One region of the Nocardia grenadensis genome, then DNA from elsewhere that is predicted to be linked to it. Evidence: riboswitches for the same ligand, from Rfam matches in the RefSeq annotation. Region 1 holds a riboswitch; the other holds the start of a gene.
What was found. Region 1 has a riboswitch for cobalamin ahead of ACQPYS_RS11385 (ABC transporter substrate-binding protein). Riboswitches for the same ligand answer to the same signal wherever they lie in the genome.
Positions count from the first base shown of each region.

Region 2: another riboswitch for cobalamin. It lies ahead of ACQPYS_RS10675 (hypothetical protein); the one in region 1 lies ahead of ACQPYS_RS11385 (ABC transporter substrate-binding protein).

Region 1 is NZ_CP192054.1:2,520,873-2,528,719, reverse strand. It holds gene ACQPYS_RS11405 (hypothetical protein) at 11-331, shown strand; gene ACQPYS_RS11400 (hypothetical protein) at 369-605, opposite strand; gene ACQPYS_RS11395 (ABC transporter ATP-binding protein/permease) at 754-2,982, opposite strand; gene ACQPYS_RS11390 (ABC transporter permease) at 2,976-3,950, opposite strand; gene ACQPYS_RS11385 (ABC transporter substrate-binding protein) at 3,954-5,552, opposite strand; cobalamin riboswitch at 5,574-5,763, opposite strand; gene ACQPYS_RS11380 (hypothetical protein) at 5,734-6,087, opposite strand; gene ACQPYS_RS11375 (PAS and ANTAR domain-containing protein) at 6,247-6,888, opposite strand; gene ACQPYS_RS11370 (anti-sigma factor antagonist) at 7,004-7,375, opposite strand; gene ACQPYS_RS11365 (hypothetical protein) at 7,803-7,847, opposite strand, start outside.
Region 2 is NZ_CP192054.1:2,336,712-2,344,558, forward strand. It holds gene ACQPYS_RS10670 (IS110 family transposase) at 735-1,925, shown strand; gene ACQPYS_RS10675 (hypothetical protein) at 1,950-2,273, opposite strand; cobalamin riboswitch at 2,477-2,613, opposite strand; cobalamin riboswitch at 2,912-3,141, shown strand; gene ACQPYS_RS10680 (short-chain fatty acyl-CoA regulator family protein) at 3,413-4,837, shown strand; gene prpD (2-methylcitrate dehydratase PrpD) at 5,222-6,724, shown strand; gene prpB (methylisocitrate lyase) at 6,724-7,638, shown strand; gene ACQPYS_RS10695 (bifunctional 2-methylcitrate synthase/citrate synthase) at 7,665-7,847, shown strand, end outside.

The sequences.
Region 1 (7,847 bases):
CGAGGCGTTCGTGGCCTGCCTGGCCTTGCGTAAACGTTTCTTCCCGAAGCAGGTGGCACCGGAACGCCACTGGGACCTGCCGGTAATGCTCGACCAGGGCGACCCCTCACCGGTCGATATCGGTCACCGGTTCATCGCGGCGCATATCGCCGCCGGTCAAACCGAAGGGGTGCTGCCCGGTGGCGACCCCGACCTCCAGGCGGAGGCCATCATCCGGCTGACCCTGGGTTATCTTTTCCTACCCGGTAGCCGGTTCGACCTCGACGACCCGGAGGTCGCCCGCGATGTCGCCCGCCGCACCATCGCCCCACTGGTGACGGCACGATCCTGACCGATCCCCCGAGCCTCCGTATGGAAGGCATCCGGGGTCAAGGGGTGGCCAGCCGGACCGTCATGCGTTTGGTGCCGTGGATGAGCGCACTGTGCCCGTACTCGGGTTTGCCGATCAGCGAATCCGGCGGGGCATGCCAGGTGAGGCCCTCGGCCGCGCGCAACCGGGCGAACGCCGCCTCCCGACCGTCGAAGTCCTGCTCCCAGAACTCATAGCTGGAGATATCGACCTCATGATGGGACCGCGTGGACGCCGTACTGCCTGCCTCTGTCATGACCGCCTCCGAACCGGGTGTGCTCTCCCCATGGTGGCATCCCTGGGCGTCGGGGTCTCGAAATCGACCCGGAACCGAACCCGGGCCGGGGCAGGGAGTGGTCGGCTACCGCGCCTCGCCGGAGGCCACCGTCGCGACCGGATGGGTATCAACCGGCCGCATGCGCGTTCACCTCCCGCACTGTGGGGTCCGGGTCGTCCAGATCGAGGACGACATCGGCCAGCTGGTCCAATACCGTGCTCTGGTGACTGATGACCAGGAGTGCGGGCCCGTTGCGGCGTAGCCGGTCGAGCAGGTCGATCACTGTCTGCTGGGACTTCGCGTCGAGTGAGGCGGTGATCTCGTCACAGATCAGGACCTGTGGGTCGGCGGCCAGGGCGCGGGCGAGAGCCGCCCGCTGCTGTTGCCCGCCGGAGAGTTCACCGGGCCGGCGAGAGGCCAGGTCCGGGTCCAGGCCGACCTCGGTCAGCAGGCGGGTCACCTCGAGCTCGGCTGTAGCGGAACCCATTCCGCGTAGCAGGGTCAATGGCCGGCGGATCTGGGCGCCGACGCGGTGCGCCGGGTTCAGCGCGGTGGCGGGGTTCTGCGGGATCAATTGCACTGCGCGACGCTGCGGTCGCGTGCGTTCGTCGATGCGGGGCGGCAGGACTGTCCCGCCCAGTCGGATGGTCCCGCCGGCTGCCGGGTGCAGGCCGGTCACCGCCCGGGCCATGGTGGTCTTACCCGCTCCGGAAACCCCGGTAAGCGCGAGGCAGGAACCGGGCACCAGGTCGAAGGAAATACCGTCGACGACCGTCCGCGACCGGTACGCGACCGTGAGCGCTTCCACCCGCAGAATCGGCTCCTGGTCGCAGAGCTGCGGTTTCCGCATCGTGACCGCCGGTGCCCGGCTGTCGGAGCTGTGTATCGGCCGGTACGACATCACCCGGCCGGCGTCCAGTTCGAGCACATCCTCGACGAGCGGTGTGATGCCGGGTAGATCGTGTGTGACGATTACGAATGCGGTGGCCGCGTCCCGGCGTACCGCGCCCAGCATCCCGACGAGATCGGCGCGGGCACGCCGGTCGAGTCCGGTCGTGGGTTCGTCCAGGACCACCACCGCGGGATCGCCGATCATCGCCATGGCCAACAGGACTCGCTGCTGCTGGCCCCCGGACAACTCGTGCGGGAACCGGCGTCGGAACGCGCGGTCGGTGGGCAAGCCCACGCGGCGCAGGGCGGCTGTCACCTCGTCGCCGGTCCCTTTGACACCGCTCGCCCGGATGATCTCGGCGATCGAGGTGCCGATCCGCAGCGCCGGGTTGAGCCCGGTTGCCGGATCCTGCGGGACGAACCCGACCGACCGCTGGTGTCTCCCGCTCCGGCCGATGGTGGCCGTGCCCGAGGCCCACAGTCCGGGCGGCAGCGCGCCGAGCACGGCCGAGACGAAGGTCGTTTTCCCAGCCCCGGACGGTCCGATGACCGCGAGCCCTCGCCCCGGGGCCAAGCACACCGAAACATCCTCGAGCAGCAGACGCCCGGCGTCGGTTCGGACGGTGAGCTGCTCGGTCCGCAATCCTTCTCCGGCGTCCGGTGCCGGTGTGGCCGTGGCGTTCCGGCGGCGGGGTGGAGCGAGTACCCGGTCGCTGAGCATATTGACCGAGACCACCAGCACCATGATCAGCAACGCCGGGGCGAGTACGGACCACGGTTGCGTACCGAATCCCGGGCGATTCTCGGTGACCATCAGCGCCCAGTCCGGCGCCGGCGGGCGCAGGCCGAGTCCGAGGAAACCACCCACCGCCACGATCGAGATAACCCCGGACAGCCGCACCCCGGCGTCCGCCAGTAGCAACCCGCGCAGGTTGGGCAGGATCTCGACCACGGCGATCCGCCACAGCGGTTCACCCCGGGCCCGAGCCGACTCCACATAGCCCGTACTCGCGATATCGTGCACCGCGGTGCGGACGATCCGCGCGATCCACGGCACCGCGGCCAGCGCGGAGGTCAGCAATACGGCCGGCGCCCCCGGCCCGAGCGCGGTGGCCGTCACCGCCAGCACCAGGAACCACGGGATGATCACGATCGCGTCCACCGGCCGCATGATCCATGGATCCGCGCGTGGCCGCAGGCCTGCCGACAGACCCAGTGCCAGGCCCAGCGCGTAGGCGATGATCAGCGATATCGCCGAGATGGCGACCAGCGACCAGCCGCCGTGCAATAGGCGGGACAGAACATCACGGCCCACGACATCGGTACCGAGCAGATGCCCCGGACCCGGTGAACGGTACGGTCGCGCGACCGAGGCCGTGGGCGAATACGGGGCGAAGAACGGTCCGAGCGCGACCACACCCAGAATCCCGAGGAGAACCAGCGCCCACCCGGTCTTCCTCACCATCGCCCCGCCCCCACCAGTGTTCGAGCCCGCGGGCTGATCAGTAGGGCGAGCAGGTCCGCGAGCACATAGACGGCGATCCCGAATGCCGCCAGCAGCACCGCGGCGGACTGGACGAACGGGTAGTCCCGCACCGAGATCGCGATCAGCAGTTCCTTGGATACACCGGGATAGGAGAAGAGGGTTTCCACGACCGCGATACCGCCGATCAGGCCCACCACCGACCCGGCGAGCGGATGGATCGAGGCGGATACGGCGTTGGGTGCGATATGCCGCCACGCCAATCGGAACCCGCCGACTCCGTTCAGACGTGCGGTGCGGATGTATTCGGTGGCCATGACCTCGGCGGTCTGCGCCCGCACGATCCGCGCGGGATGCGGTGACAGGCCCAGCAGCAGACATACCACCGGCAGCACCAGGACCTCGGGACGTTCCCAGACACCGCTACCGGTGGGTACCAGGGAAACCGCGGGCAGCAGGCGCAGCGATAGCGCGGCGGTCGCCACCAGCAGGACACCGGTGATGAACGGCGGCACCGATTCGACGGCGAGCGCGCCGGCGCTGACGATGCGATCGGTCCGCGATCCGGGGCGGGCGCCGGCCAGCAGTCCGAGTCCCAGCGCGAATGGAATCAGCAGCACGATGGTCAGCGCAGCCAGCGCGCCGCTGTTGCACAGCCGGTCGAACAGCACCTCGGCGACCGGACGACCCGAGATCAGCGAATCACCGAGGTCGCCGCGCAGAAAACCGGCGACCCATTCGGCGAACCGGACCGGCGCCGGCCGATCCAACCCGAGCTCCGCGCGCAACGCCGCCAGCTGTTCCGGGGACGGATCGCCCGCACCCTGCCGCGACAGCATGACGACCGCCGCATCCGAATCCAGCAGTTCGAACAGACCGAAGACCAGCACAGCGACCATGGCCAGGACGCCCACCCCGGCACCGACACGGCCGACGAAATACCGCAGCACGCGTCACTCCTGCGAAGTCAGCCAGGTGGTGGCGTAGTTCGCCCAATCGTCGGTGCCCGGGACCCCGGCGCGCATCCCGCCCACCGTGTTACGGGCGGCGTCGGGCCGTTTGGCGAAGCTGTGCAGGATGAGACCGCCCTCCCGCCACAGCTCGTCCTGTAGTTCGAAGTACAGTTCGCGGCGCCGGTCGGGGTTCATGGCGGCTCGGGCCCGGGCGAATTTCGCGTCCCACGCGGGCCGCCGCCAGGCCGTGCTGTTGCTCGGCGAGCTACTGGTACCGGTCTGCCCGTAGAAATAGTCGAGGCTGTAGTTCCACCAACCCACATGGGTCAGCGCCCGTTTACCGGAGACCTGGGAGAAGTAGGTATCGGCGGGGGCGGATTCGAGCCTGATGGTGATCCCCGCGGCCTTGGCCTGCTCGGCGTAGAGGGTCGCCGACTCCACCATTCCCGGCGTGGCATCGGCGGTGACGAGGGTGACCTCGAGGTTTTCCTTCCCGGCGGCCCGCAGCAGTTCCCGGGCACGTTGCGGGTCGTAGCTGCGCTGCGGCAGGGTGTCGTTGTAGTACGGCGCCCCTTTCCCGTAGAGATCGTTGCCGACCTCGCCGTACCCGTAGTAGACGGCATCGACCATCGCCTCCCGGTCCACGGCCAGCCGCATCGCCTGCCGGACCCGCACATCGTCGAACGGAGCCAGATCGGTGCGCATCTGGAGACACCCCATCAGCCCTTCGGGCGGAACGTACACCGTCGCGGCGGGGTCGTTCTCCAGGCTCCGGGCCTGCAGGTAGCTCATTTCGTGCACCACTTCGCCCTCACCGGAGAGGAAGGCGTTCATCCGGGCCTCGGTCTCGGCGATCTGGATGATCTCGACCTCGTCCAGCAGCGCGGGTCCGTCCCGATAACGGTCGTTGCGGCGCAGCAGCGTGCGGTCGCCCGGGGACCAGTGGGCCAGCGCGAACGGCCCGGTGCCCACCGGCAGAGTCCGCTGGTCGAACTCCGTGGTGCCGTCCTTGACGACGTAGCAATACCATCCCGCGAGCACCGACCCGAAATCCGCGATGGGTGTTTTCATGCCGACGAGAATGTCGAGCTCACCGTCCGCCTTGGTGCGCGCCATATCGACCATCGCCAGGTCACCGGCCGAGGCCCGCGCCGGATCGAGCATCCGCTCGAAGCTCCACAATACATCGCGGGAGGTCAGCGGAGTGCCGTCGCTGAACACCACACCCGGCCGCAAACCGATCCGCCAGACGCTGCCGTCGGCATTCGGTTCCAGTGCCCGGGCCAGGCGGTACCGCAGGGTGAGGTCGTTGTTGTAGGCGACCAGCTTGTCCCAGACGTTCTTCGATACCGCGCCGCCGGCCGAACTGCCCGCCTCGTGCGGGTCCAGCGCGTCGGAGGTCGCCGACCGCCCTGCGATCAGCGAGCGCAGTCTGCCACCCTGCTGCGGTGGACCGGACGCGGGCCCGGAAGGTCCGGTGCCCGTACCACAGCCGGTGAGCAGTGGGAGGCCGACCGCGGTGAGCCCGAACATGCCGGCCGCGCCGGCCAGCAGTCGTCGGCGGCCGAGCACAGGCCGGCCGGTTGTGGAGTTGTTCATCGCCATCCTCGTGGGGTGTCACCCGGTAGTGCAGGCGCAGGTGTCCTGGCTCCCGGATCAACACATCCCCGCCGGCCTTCCAACCTGGGTAGGTCGTGGCCACATATGGCGGATCGCTCCCCGGTGACAGTTGCGGGACAGCCCCGGATTCGCACCGGTGTTCCCTGCACCTCGGATGACGTTACCGGGTACTTATCCGGCTCGGGGCACGCCGGCCCAGAGAACCCAACGCGATCGCCTGCCGACGCGGATTCCGGGTGGTGCCGCCTCCGGGCGTGGCGCTCAGCCGCAGGATGACCAGCGTCACGGCTATACCCGCGGTGATCAGGGCGACGGACCTGATCACAGCTACCAGAGAGTGCGATATACCGGCGACCGCACCGGCCAGCAACATCGTGGTGATCAAAGCCAGGATCAGGGTGCCCCGATCGGTGGTCGCCGGCCAGGAATCTCGGCTGCGCGCGTGGGATACCGCGGCCCATGACCGACCGGATCGGGCCGATATCGGTGTCGACAGCGCTGCGTATCGAGCCATAGCCGAGCCTTCCGCGCGTCCGCCCTTCGTCGGGTAGACCTACCGGCTCACTCCGACCAAGCGCCGAGCTGCACGTCCGAACCACTTCGCCTGAACCGATCCTAACCCCCGCGCGGAGCGGTGCACACCGGTTCTTACGCGGCCCGCGTGCGGGCGGTATCAGCGAGTCCGGTGTTCGTGTGCGGTGAGCAGCAGGTGGTCGAAGCGGGTGCGGGTCTGCACCGCCACGCCACCGAACTCGGTGAGGCCGGTGACGAGGTTCTCGGCCAGGACCCGCAGCTTGGTGTTGGTTTCCTGTGACCGCCACACCAGCACATCGAATGCTTTCTCGGGCGGGATCGCATACATCGCCATCACCGCGCCCTTGGCCTGTTCGATCACCGAGCGTGCTTCGACGATCTCGGGCATCGTCTCGTCGATCACCTGGGTGCGGATGCTGGCCGCGGTGTCGGAGACATCGATGTAGAAGCCCATGGTGCCGATCGAGGCACCGGACCCGTCACGCATCTGATCGCTCACCACCAGGACATGGTGCTCGGCGCCGTCGATGTCGAGGATGCGGTGCCGGGAACAGTAGGGCCGACCGGCGTCCACGACCGCCGACAGCACGTCGGCGACCTGATCCCGATCATCGGGGTGTTTATGTTTCAACAGCAACTCGATGGTGGGTTCGACCTCGCCGGGGCCATACCCGTGCAAGGCAGCGACCTCGTCGGACCACTCCCAGCGCTGCCCGTCGGCATAGAACCAGAAACCCCCCACACGCTGCGGGGCGGGATTGGGGTTCGGCTGGTCGGTCATAGCGTCTTCTCGATCACCGGCCCAGTATCGTCACTACCCCGAGCAGCCGAGCACGCGCCCTGTGCAAAGCCCACCACAGCAGAGGACTCCGTCGGTGGCCGGAGCTACCGGGTGGTCAGCCCTGTAGCGCCTCCTCGACGCTGTGATAGAGCGCGAGAAACTCCTCCAGCCCGGTGACCTCGAGCGGACGAACCACGGGCCGGTTGTGGTCGACGGCGATCCGCAACGGCTGCCGACGGTTCTCGGCAGCCCTGGCGGCTTTGAGTATGGCGCTGAGGCCGTGGCCGCCGAGAAATTCCACAGTGGTCAGATCCAGGACGCAGAATCCACCGCGGGTGCGGTCCAACCCCGTACTCACCGCTTCCACCAACCGATGGGCGGTCGTGTGATCGACCTTCCCACCTACCGCCACGACCGCGACCTCGCAGACCATCCGATGCGCGATCTCCACCTGGGAAACCGACGCCGCATCGTCGTCTTCAGTCACCCTTCAAATCTTATCCCTCAAACGACCAGACTGGACAGCCTCACCGGAGGGGTCGAAGATCCCCGCCGCAGACCCACCACCTACATCGATTACGCCCCGAGTAGTGATCCACCGCCGCGTACTCGCGGACCTGGTCGCCCAAGGCCTCACCACCGACCCCATGGCGAGGAAGATCTTCCCGGCGACACCGCCCGCGAAGAAACACCATCGGCAGCGGGTCCACCCAGGACAGCCCCGCACCGCGCCGCGGGTTTCTTGATTTCCAGGGCATCCGCCCGGGGCCGGCGGCTGTCAAGGTTTATTCGATCCATGAAGGGCTAGTCCGGACAGGCCGGAGGGGGTTGAACAGACAGCTCCCTCCGGCCTGGCCGTCCTACCACGCCGCCGACAGCGGGTCCGGACGTCGAGAGCGGGATACCGGGATGCGTCACTGGTTGAGCGATGCGGTGTCGGGGCTGTCCTGTCGGGGGTG
Region 2 (7,847 bases), 180 kb from region 1:
AACTCGATTGGCGACGATTTTGCATCGTGACGGCCATGTCGGCAACACAATAACTGTGCGCGGCGTCACCGGGCGGTGCCGTCCTCCGCGCCTGCGAGGGGAAACGGCCGTAGGGCCGCCGATTCACGAACCTGTCGGCGGCAGCTGCAGGATCGATCCCCTGTGCCACCCAGCGACCAATCCACGACAATGCTGTTGCGGAGGCGAGTGCGCCGTGGAGGTCCACTGTGGATTCGGATTGGCTGCGAATCGTCGATCTGATGATCCGACCGGAGGAGCTCCGGGCCGCTTCAATGGTCGGGTCCGACGAGATCCCGGCCGAGGCATCGCGTGTTCAAGTAAGGACTACAGCACGCGATTCCGGCTGCGACATGAGGTGAAACCTGGCACGGATGCCGGCTTCGAGCGTATGGGTCGCTGCGAGCGGGGAACGCTTCGACATGATGATGACCGTGCACCTCTACGAAGGAGGCTGTCCCCAACCGGTGGTGGTTCACCCCGTTACCTTTTTCGTGGGCCCGGAACCGGGCCCACGGTCGCCAGGCCCGGTATGACTTCTTGCCCCTGTCGTTCGAATGATCCGGGGGGTGGTGTCGCCGGGTCCTGGTGGCGTCGACGGACCGCTGATGGGGACAGGGCCGCTGGTAGGTCTCTTCGTAACGTGGGTGCCGGGCGTTGACGCTGGATCGGCGACCGTCCAGTGAGCGTTTCGAGGCAGTTGAGGACCGAGCAAGGTGACACAACCTTATGCCGTGTTCTGCGGCGTTGACGTGGGAAAAGGCGAACATCACGCGGTCGGGCTCGACCCGGCCGGGAAACGATTGTTCGACAAGGCACTACCCAACGATGAATCCCGGCTGCGGGCCGTGTTCAACAAACTCGCCACCCACGGGCGGCTGCTGATCGTGGTCGATCAACCCAACACGATCGGCGCCCTGCCGGTCACCGTCGCGCGCGCCTGCGGACACGATGTCGCCTACCTGCCCGGATTGTCGATGCGCCGCATCGCCGACCTCTACCCAGGTCAAGCCAAAACCGATGCCCGCGACGCTCACATCATCGCTGATGCCGCCCGCACGATGCCGCACACGCTGCGCCGCGTCGACGTCGGTGACGAAACACTCACCGAGCTCGGTGTTCTGGCCGGCTTCGACGACGACCTGGCCGGCGAAGCAACCCGCACCAGCAACCGCATCCGCGGCCTGCTCACCGGCATCCACCCCGCCCTCGAACGCGTCCTCGGCCCCCGCATCGCGCACCCGGCGGTGCTGGAGATCCTGTCGCGCTGCGGCGGTCCCGAAGGCATCCGGGCCGCTGGTCGGCGCAAACTTACCGCCATCGCCACTAAACATGCCCCACGAATGGGAGCACGCCTGGTCGAGGAGATCCTGGCCGCGCTGCCCGCGCAATCTGTCACCGTTCCCGGCACGAAAGCCGCGGAAACCGTGCTGCCGAAGCTGGCGGATTCGTTGAAAGCAGTTCTTCTACAGCGCAAGCAGATCGCCGAGAACATTGAGGAGATGTTCGCCGATCACCCTCTTGCCGAGGTCCTGACCTCGATGCCCGGCATCGGAGTCAGGACCGGCACCCGCATCCTGCTCGAAGTCGGCGACGGCACCGCGTTCGCCTCGGCCGGCCACCTCGCCTCTTACGCCGGCATCGCCCCGATCACCCACCGATCGGGAAGCTCCATCCGCGGTGAACACCCTGCCCGATCCGGCAACCACAAACTGAAACGGGCGTTGTTTCTGTCAGCGTTCGCCGCCCTGCACGACCCGGCCAGCCGCACCTACTACGACAGAAAGAGAGCCGAGGGCAAGAAACACAACGCAGCCCTCATCTGCCTCGCCCGACGCCGATGCGACGTCCTCTACGCCATGCTCCGAAACAAACAGCCCTACCGCATTCCAGCACCAGCGGCCTGATCGCCGGCAACTGCCAGACACCGATCAAGCGTCCAGCCCCTGGGCACGCCGGGCCCTGACCGACATGCCGCGCTGCCACCAATCGATCACCTCACCCCCGCCCGCCATGCCTTCGATGAGATGCGCGGTGGCTTCCACCTGCACACCGGACTGGCTACAGAACGTCCACAACCGCTGAGCCGCCCGATGGTATTGGTGGATCACCGCATCGACCTCGAACGCATCCAACTGGCTGGCACGGAACCGGTCCAATGCCCGGCCTACGTGCTCGACCAACTCACCGAGCCGCTCTTCGTGATATACCGCCACACGATCCCGAGCAGCCTGCCGTTCAGCCTTCGACGCCACTCAGACCACGCTACCGACCGCACGCCCCGCCCAAGCCTCACCCGGGCACAACCTCAACCCACGGCTTGACAAGAAACATAGGGACACCCCCCCAGCAATGTGGGGGTTCCTCACAGGAAGGCCGCGAGCGGGCGATGCTTCGGATCATGGTGGCCGGTAGGGGTACCGGTGGGCATGTGTTCCCAGCGGTGACTGCTGTGGACGGTCTTCGGACTCGCGGACATGACGCCGGCCGGCGTCGCCTACTGGCGGTCGCTTCCCGGGCGGGCGCCCAGTGCTGATGACCGCGGTCGTTTCCACATACCGCTGCGGGGCAGCTCCGGATTCCCACCGGATTCCCTCTTGCGAGCCGCGCGTCCAGGGACGAGCGGCAACCAGCGCCTGGTCAGACTGGCATTCGGGCTGCGCGCGGGACGCCGGCGTTCTCGATCACCGGGCGCCCTGAGGCCCCCGCTTCTGCCGGCGCACCACACCGGCGGCGGCGGAATCGGGTGGCGGGATCCGGCGTCTTTCCGCTGCCGGCTCGACCCTGGGCGGTGGGGCACTGCGCCCAGTGGGGACGGGGCTCACCAGCAGGGATATTCTTATGAGCGCAGCTGGTTCGTCTCGCGCTGTTGCGACGGTGTGAGATGTCGAAGCCTTTCCGCTCTAGGTCGGGTGACCGCGAGCGGGGGTGAGAGGGAACCCGGTGGGAATCCGGGACTGTCCCGCAGCGGTGAGTGGGAGCGACCGCCGTCACATGCACTGGGCCGGGTCCTGGGAAGCGACGGCGTGGTAGTACCAGCTCGGGGAGCGCGCCAGGTCCCGAGTCGACCGATCGAGGTCGGTGCCCACGAGTCCGAAGACCTGCCGGTTGCGCCGGGCACGACGTGTCCGGCGGTCGTCGCCTCGTGGATCAGGCGGTACGCCGATTCTCACGTATCCGGGTCTCGCCGGGTGCGTAGTCGTCGTGCGCGCTCGCACCGGTGACGGTCACAGGCTGCCACCCGAGGAGTTCGCATCATGCCGTCACTTTCGGACCTTTCCCCGCGATGCGGCTCGGGTCACCGGCCGTCGCCGGTGACCTGAGGGCCGGTGCGGCCGGAACACCGGCGGATCGCGTGGGCGAGCCGGTGCCGATCATGGAAGGGGTGCTTGCTGTGGAGAAGATGTATGCCGGTGGCCGGCTTCGTGCTCTGCGTGAGCAGCGGAGCCTGTCGCAATCCGGGCTGGCCAAGGCGCTCGGGCTGTCGCTGAGTTATGTCAATCAGCTGGAGAACGATCAGCGCCCGTTGTCGGTGCCGGTGCTGATGCGTCTGACCTCGACATTCGACTTGGAGGTGGGATTCTTCGCGCCGGAGACCGATGCTCGGTTGCTGGCTGATCTGCATGAGGTGTTCACCGAGGACCCCGAGTCTGGTTCGGTGAGCGGCGGCGAACTGGATGAATTGCTTTCGCGGGTGCCGTCTGCGGCGCGGTTGCTGATCAGGCAGCACCGGCGCCTGCGCGCGGTCAACGGGCAGCTCGAGCAGTTCACCGCCGGACTCGACGGTCCGGTCCCGGATCCACGTACCGCGATGCCCTATGAGGATGTCCGCGACTATTTCTATGACCGGCGTAACCACATCCCCGCACTCGATACCGCCGCCGAGGATCTCTTCGCCGCGAGCGGGTTGAGTATCGGCGGGTTGGATCTACAGCTGGCACGACTGCTGCGCGACGAGCACGGGGTGACGGTGCGAATCCGGTCGGAGGATCCGGCGCGGCCCGGGCCCAAACGGAGCTACGACCCGGAAGCGCGCACACTCACGCTCGCGCGGCGTCTCACCGCCGGGCAGCGCGCGTTCCAACTGGCGACACAGTTGGCGTTCCTCACCCAGTCCGAGGTGATCGAAACTCTGCTCACCGAGACGGCGGCGCTGCCCGCGGAGTCGCGGCGGCTGCTGCGTATCGGGCTGGCCAACTACTTCGCGGGCGCGCTCGTTCTGCCCTACGGGCTGTTTCTCGGCGCGGCGGAGTCGTTGCGCTACGACATCGACCTACTCGCAGCGCAATTCGAGGTCGGTTTCGAAACCGTGTGTCATCGTCTGTCGACGCTGCAGCGGCGCGGGCAGCGGGGCGTCCCGTTCTTCTTCGTCCGCACCGACCGTGCGGGAAATATCTCGAAACGGCAGTCCGCCACCGCGTTCCACTTCTCCCGGACGGGCGGTAGTTGCCCGCTGTGGGTGGTGCACGACGCTTTCGCCACCCCGGGCCGGATCCGCACCCAGATCGCGGAGATGCCCGACGGGCGCACGTATCTGTGGCTGGCGCGCACGACAGGGGAGAGCAATCCCGGATATCTCTCGCCTTCGCGGGATTTCGCGGTGGGTCTCGGATGCGATCTCGCCTTCGCCGATAAACTCGTCTATTCCCACGGCCTTCCGATCCATGACGCGGCCGCCGCTGTTCCGATCGGTGCAGGATGCCGGGTCTGTGAACGCACCGCGTGTGCGCAACGCGCGTTCCCGCAGATCGGACGGCCTCTTGCCGCCGATGAGAACCGTCCGGCGAACACCCCCTACGCACCCGCATCAACCGACTGACCGCGGGTAACTGCGGTGAGTGTGTCAGCCCAGGACGGGCGCGTAGTTCCGGCGGGCTGAACTGCTCACCGTCGACGAAGGGATCCGGGGTGACATCGAGAACCCCGTGCCCGGGGGCGCGTCGGTATCGAAGAACCCTTTCGTCGCATGAGCAGCGGCCTTGCTCGATCGAATCGGATCGACCGGTGAGGCGCGCACGAGAGTAATCGGCGCCCGCTCGCGCGCCGATTCCTGTCCCGGTCCGGTACTGCCCTCCACAAACTCCACAACTTTGCAGGTCTGTCTCCACAAAATTCGCCCTTTGCGACGGATTTCCACAGCTGTTTCGCGTCTGTAGCGTCCGAATCGAGCGAAATACGCCGATCCCCCTGGAGGCCTTGGACCGTGAAGAATCATCTCGTCCGTACCCACCGCTCCGCGGAGCAGTTCCCCCGCGAGCAGCATCTGGCGTGGCGGATTGCGGAGGTGGCGACCGACCCGGTGGATGTCGCCGCGGAGACCGAGGAGATGATCGTCAACCGGATCATCGACAATGCGGCGGTCGCCGCGGCGTCGCTGACCCGGCGCCCGGTCACCAATGCTCGCGCCCAGGCGCTCGCGCACCCGTATCAGCCGGGCGCGACCGTGTTCGGCGTCCACGGCCGCTTCTCGCCGGAGTGGGCGGCCTGGGCCAACGGAGTCGCGGTGCGCGAACTCGATTTCCACGACACATTCTTGGCTGCGGAGTACTCCCATCCGGGCGACAACATCCCCTCGATCCTGGCGGTCGCCCAGCACGCGGGCCGTAGTGGCCGGGATCTGATCCGGGGTCTGGCCACCGGCTACGAGATCCAGATCGACCTGGTGCGTTCGATCTGCCTGCACGAGCACAAGATCGACCACGTCGCCCATCTCGGCCCGTCGGCCGCCGCTGGTATCGGAACGCTGCTCGGACTGGATTCGGAGACGATCTACCAGGCGATCGGTCAGGCTCTGCACACCACCACCGCGACCCGCCAGTCCCGTAAGGGCGAGATCTCGAGCTGGAAGGCCTACGCTCCGGCGTTCGCCGGGAAGATGGCCGTGGAGGCCGTGGACCGCGCGCTGCGCGGTGAAGGCGCGCCGTCGCCGATCTGGGAGGGCGAAGACGGTGTGATCGCCTGGCTGCTGGGCGGCCCGAAGGCCGAGTACTCGGTGCCGCTGCCCGGTCCGGGCGAGCCCAAGCGGGCGATCCTGGACTCCTACACCAAGGAGCATTCCGCCGAATACCAGAGCCAGGCCCCGATCGATCTGGCCCGCCGCCTCCGGGACCGGATCGGTGATCTGGATCAGATCGCCTCGATCGTGCTGCACACCAGCCACCACACCCACGTCGTGATCGGTACCGGTTCGAACGATCCGCAGAAGTTCGATCCGACAGCGTCGCGGGAGACCCTCGACCATTCGGTGCCCTACATCTTCGCGGTCGCCCTGCAGGACGGGACCTGGCATCACGAGCGTTCCTACGCGCCCGAACGCGCGCAGCGACCGGACACCGTCGAGTTGTGGCGCAAGATCTCCACCGCCGAGGACCCGGAGTGGACCCGCCGCTACCACTCCACCGACCCGGCCGAAAAAGCGTTCGGCGCGCGCGCCGAGGTGACCTTGAAGAGTGGTGAGGTGATCGTCGACGAGCTCGCGATCGCCGACGCCCACCCGCTGGGTGCGCGACCCTTCGTCCGCGACCAGTACATCGCCAAATTCCGCACCCTCGCCGAGGGGGTTGTCGATCCGGCCGAGCAGGACCGCTTCCTCGAAGTGGTCCAGCGCGCGGGCGAGCTGTCCGCCGGTGAGTTGTCGGAGCTCACTTTCACCGTCTCGGCGGATGTGCTCGCCCGCGCGCCCCGTTCCCCGAAGGGACTGTTCTGATGACCGGCCTGCTCGCAGCATCGACCTCGGCGGCCGATAAGCGGTCGGCGTTCCGTACCGGGCTGGGCTCCGGGAAGATCCAGCGGTTCCCCGGCGCGTTCAACCCGCTGGTGGCGACGCTGATCCAAGAGGTCGGGTTCGAGGGAGTCTACGTCTCCGGTGCGGTGCTCTCCGCCGATCTGGGATTGCCGGATATCGGGTTGACCACGCTCACCGAGGTGTCGGGGCGCGGTCACCAGATTGCCCGGGTCACCGACCTGCCGGTGCTCATCGACGCGGACACCGGTTTCGGGGAGCCGATGAGCGCCGCCCGGACGGTCACCGTCCTGGAGGATGCCGGCATCGCCGGCTGCCACCTCGAGGACCAGGTCAATCCCAAACGGTGCGGTCATCTGGACGGCAAAGCGGTGGTGCCCACCGAGGAGATGGTGCGCCGACTGCGGGCGGCGGTCTCGGCCCGCCGCGATCCGAACTTCGTGATCTGCGCACGCACCGACGCCGCCGGGATCGAAGGAATCGATGCCGCGATCGAGCGTGCGAAAGCCTATGCCGACGCGGGCGCCGATCTGATCTTCACCGAGGCGTTGCACACTCCCGCGGAGTTCGAGAAGTTCCGCGCCGCTGTCTCGACCCCGCTGCTGGCCAATATGACCGAGTTCGGCAAATCCGAACTGATCCCGGCCGCCACGCTGGAATCCATCGGCTACAACGCGGTCATCTACCCGGTGTCCACTCTGCGTCTGGCGATGTTCGCCGCCGAGGCGGGTCTCCGGGAGATCTACGCGGAAGGCACTCAGTCGGGTCTGCTGGACCGCATGCAGCACCGCAGCCGCCTCTACGAACTGCTGCAGTACGAGCGCTACAACGAATTCGATTCCGATGTCTTCAATTTCACGTTGGGAAGGGACCAGTGATGGGCACAGCGTCGCTCAGCGATTCGATGAGGGGTGGCGGTCGGGAGACGGGTGGGCCGGACACCGCGATACCGACCATCTACAAAGGTCTGGCAGGCGTCGTCGTCGACACCACCTCGATCTCCAAGGTGGTGCCGGAAACCAACTCGCTGACCTATCGCGGTTACGCCGTGCAGGATCTGGCGGCCCACTGCAGTTTCGAACAGGTC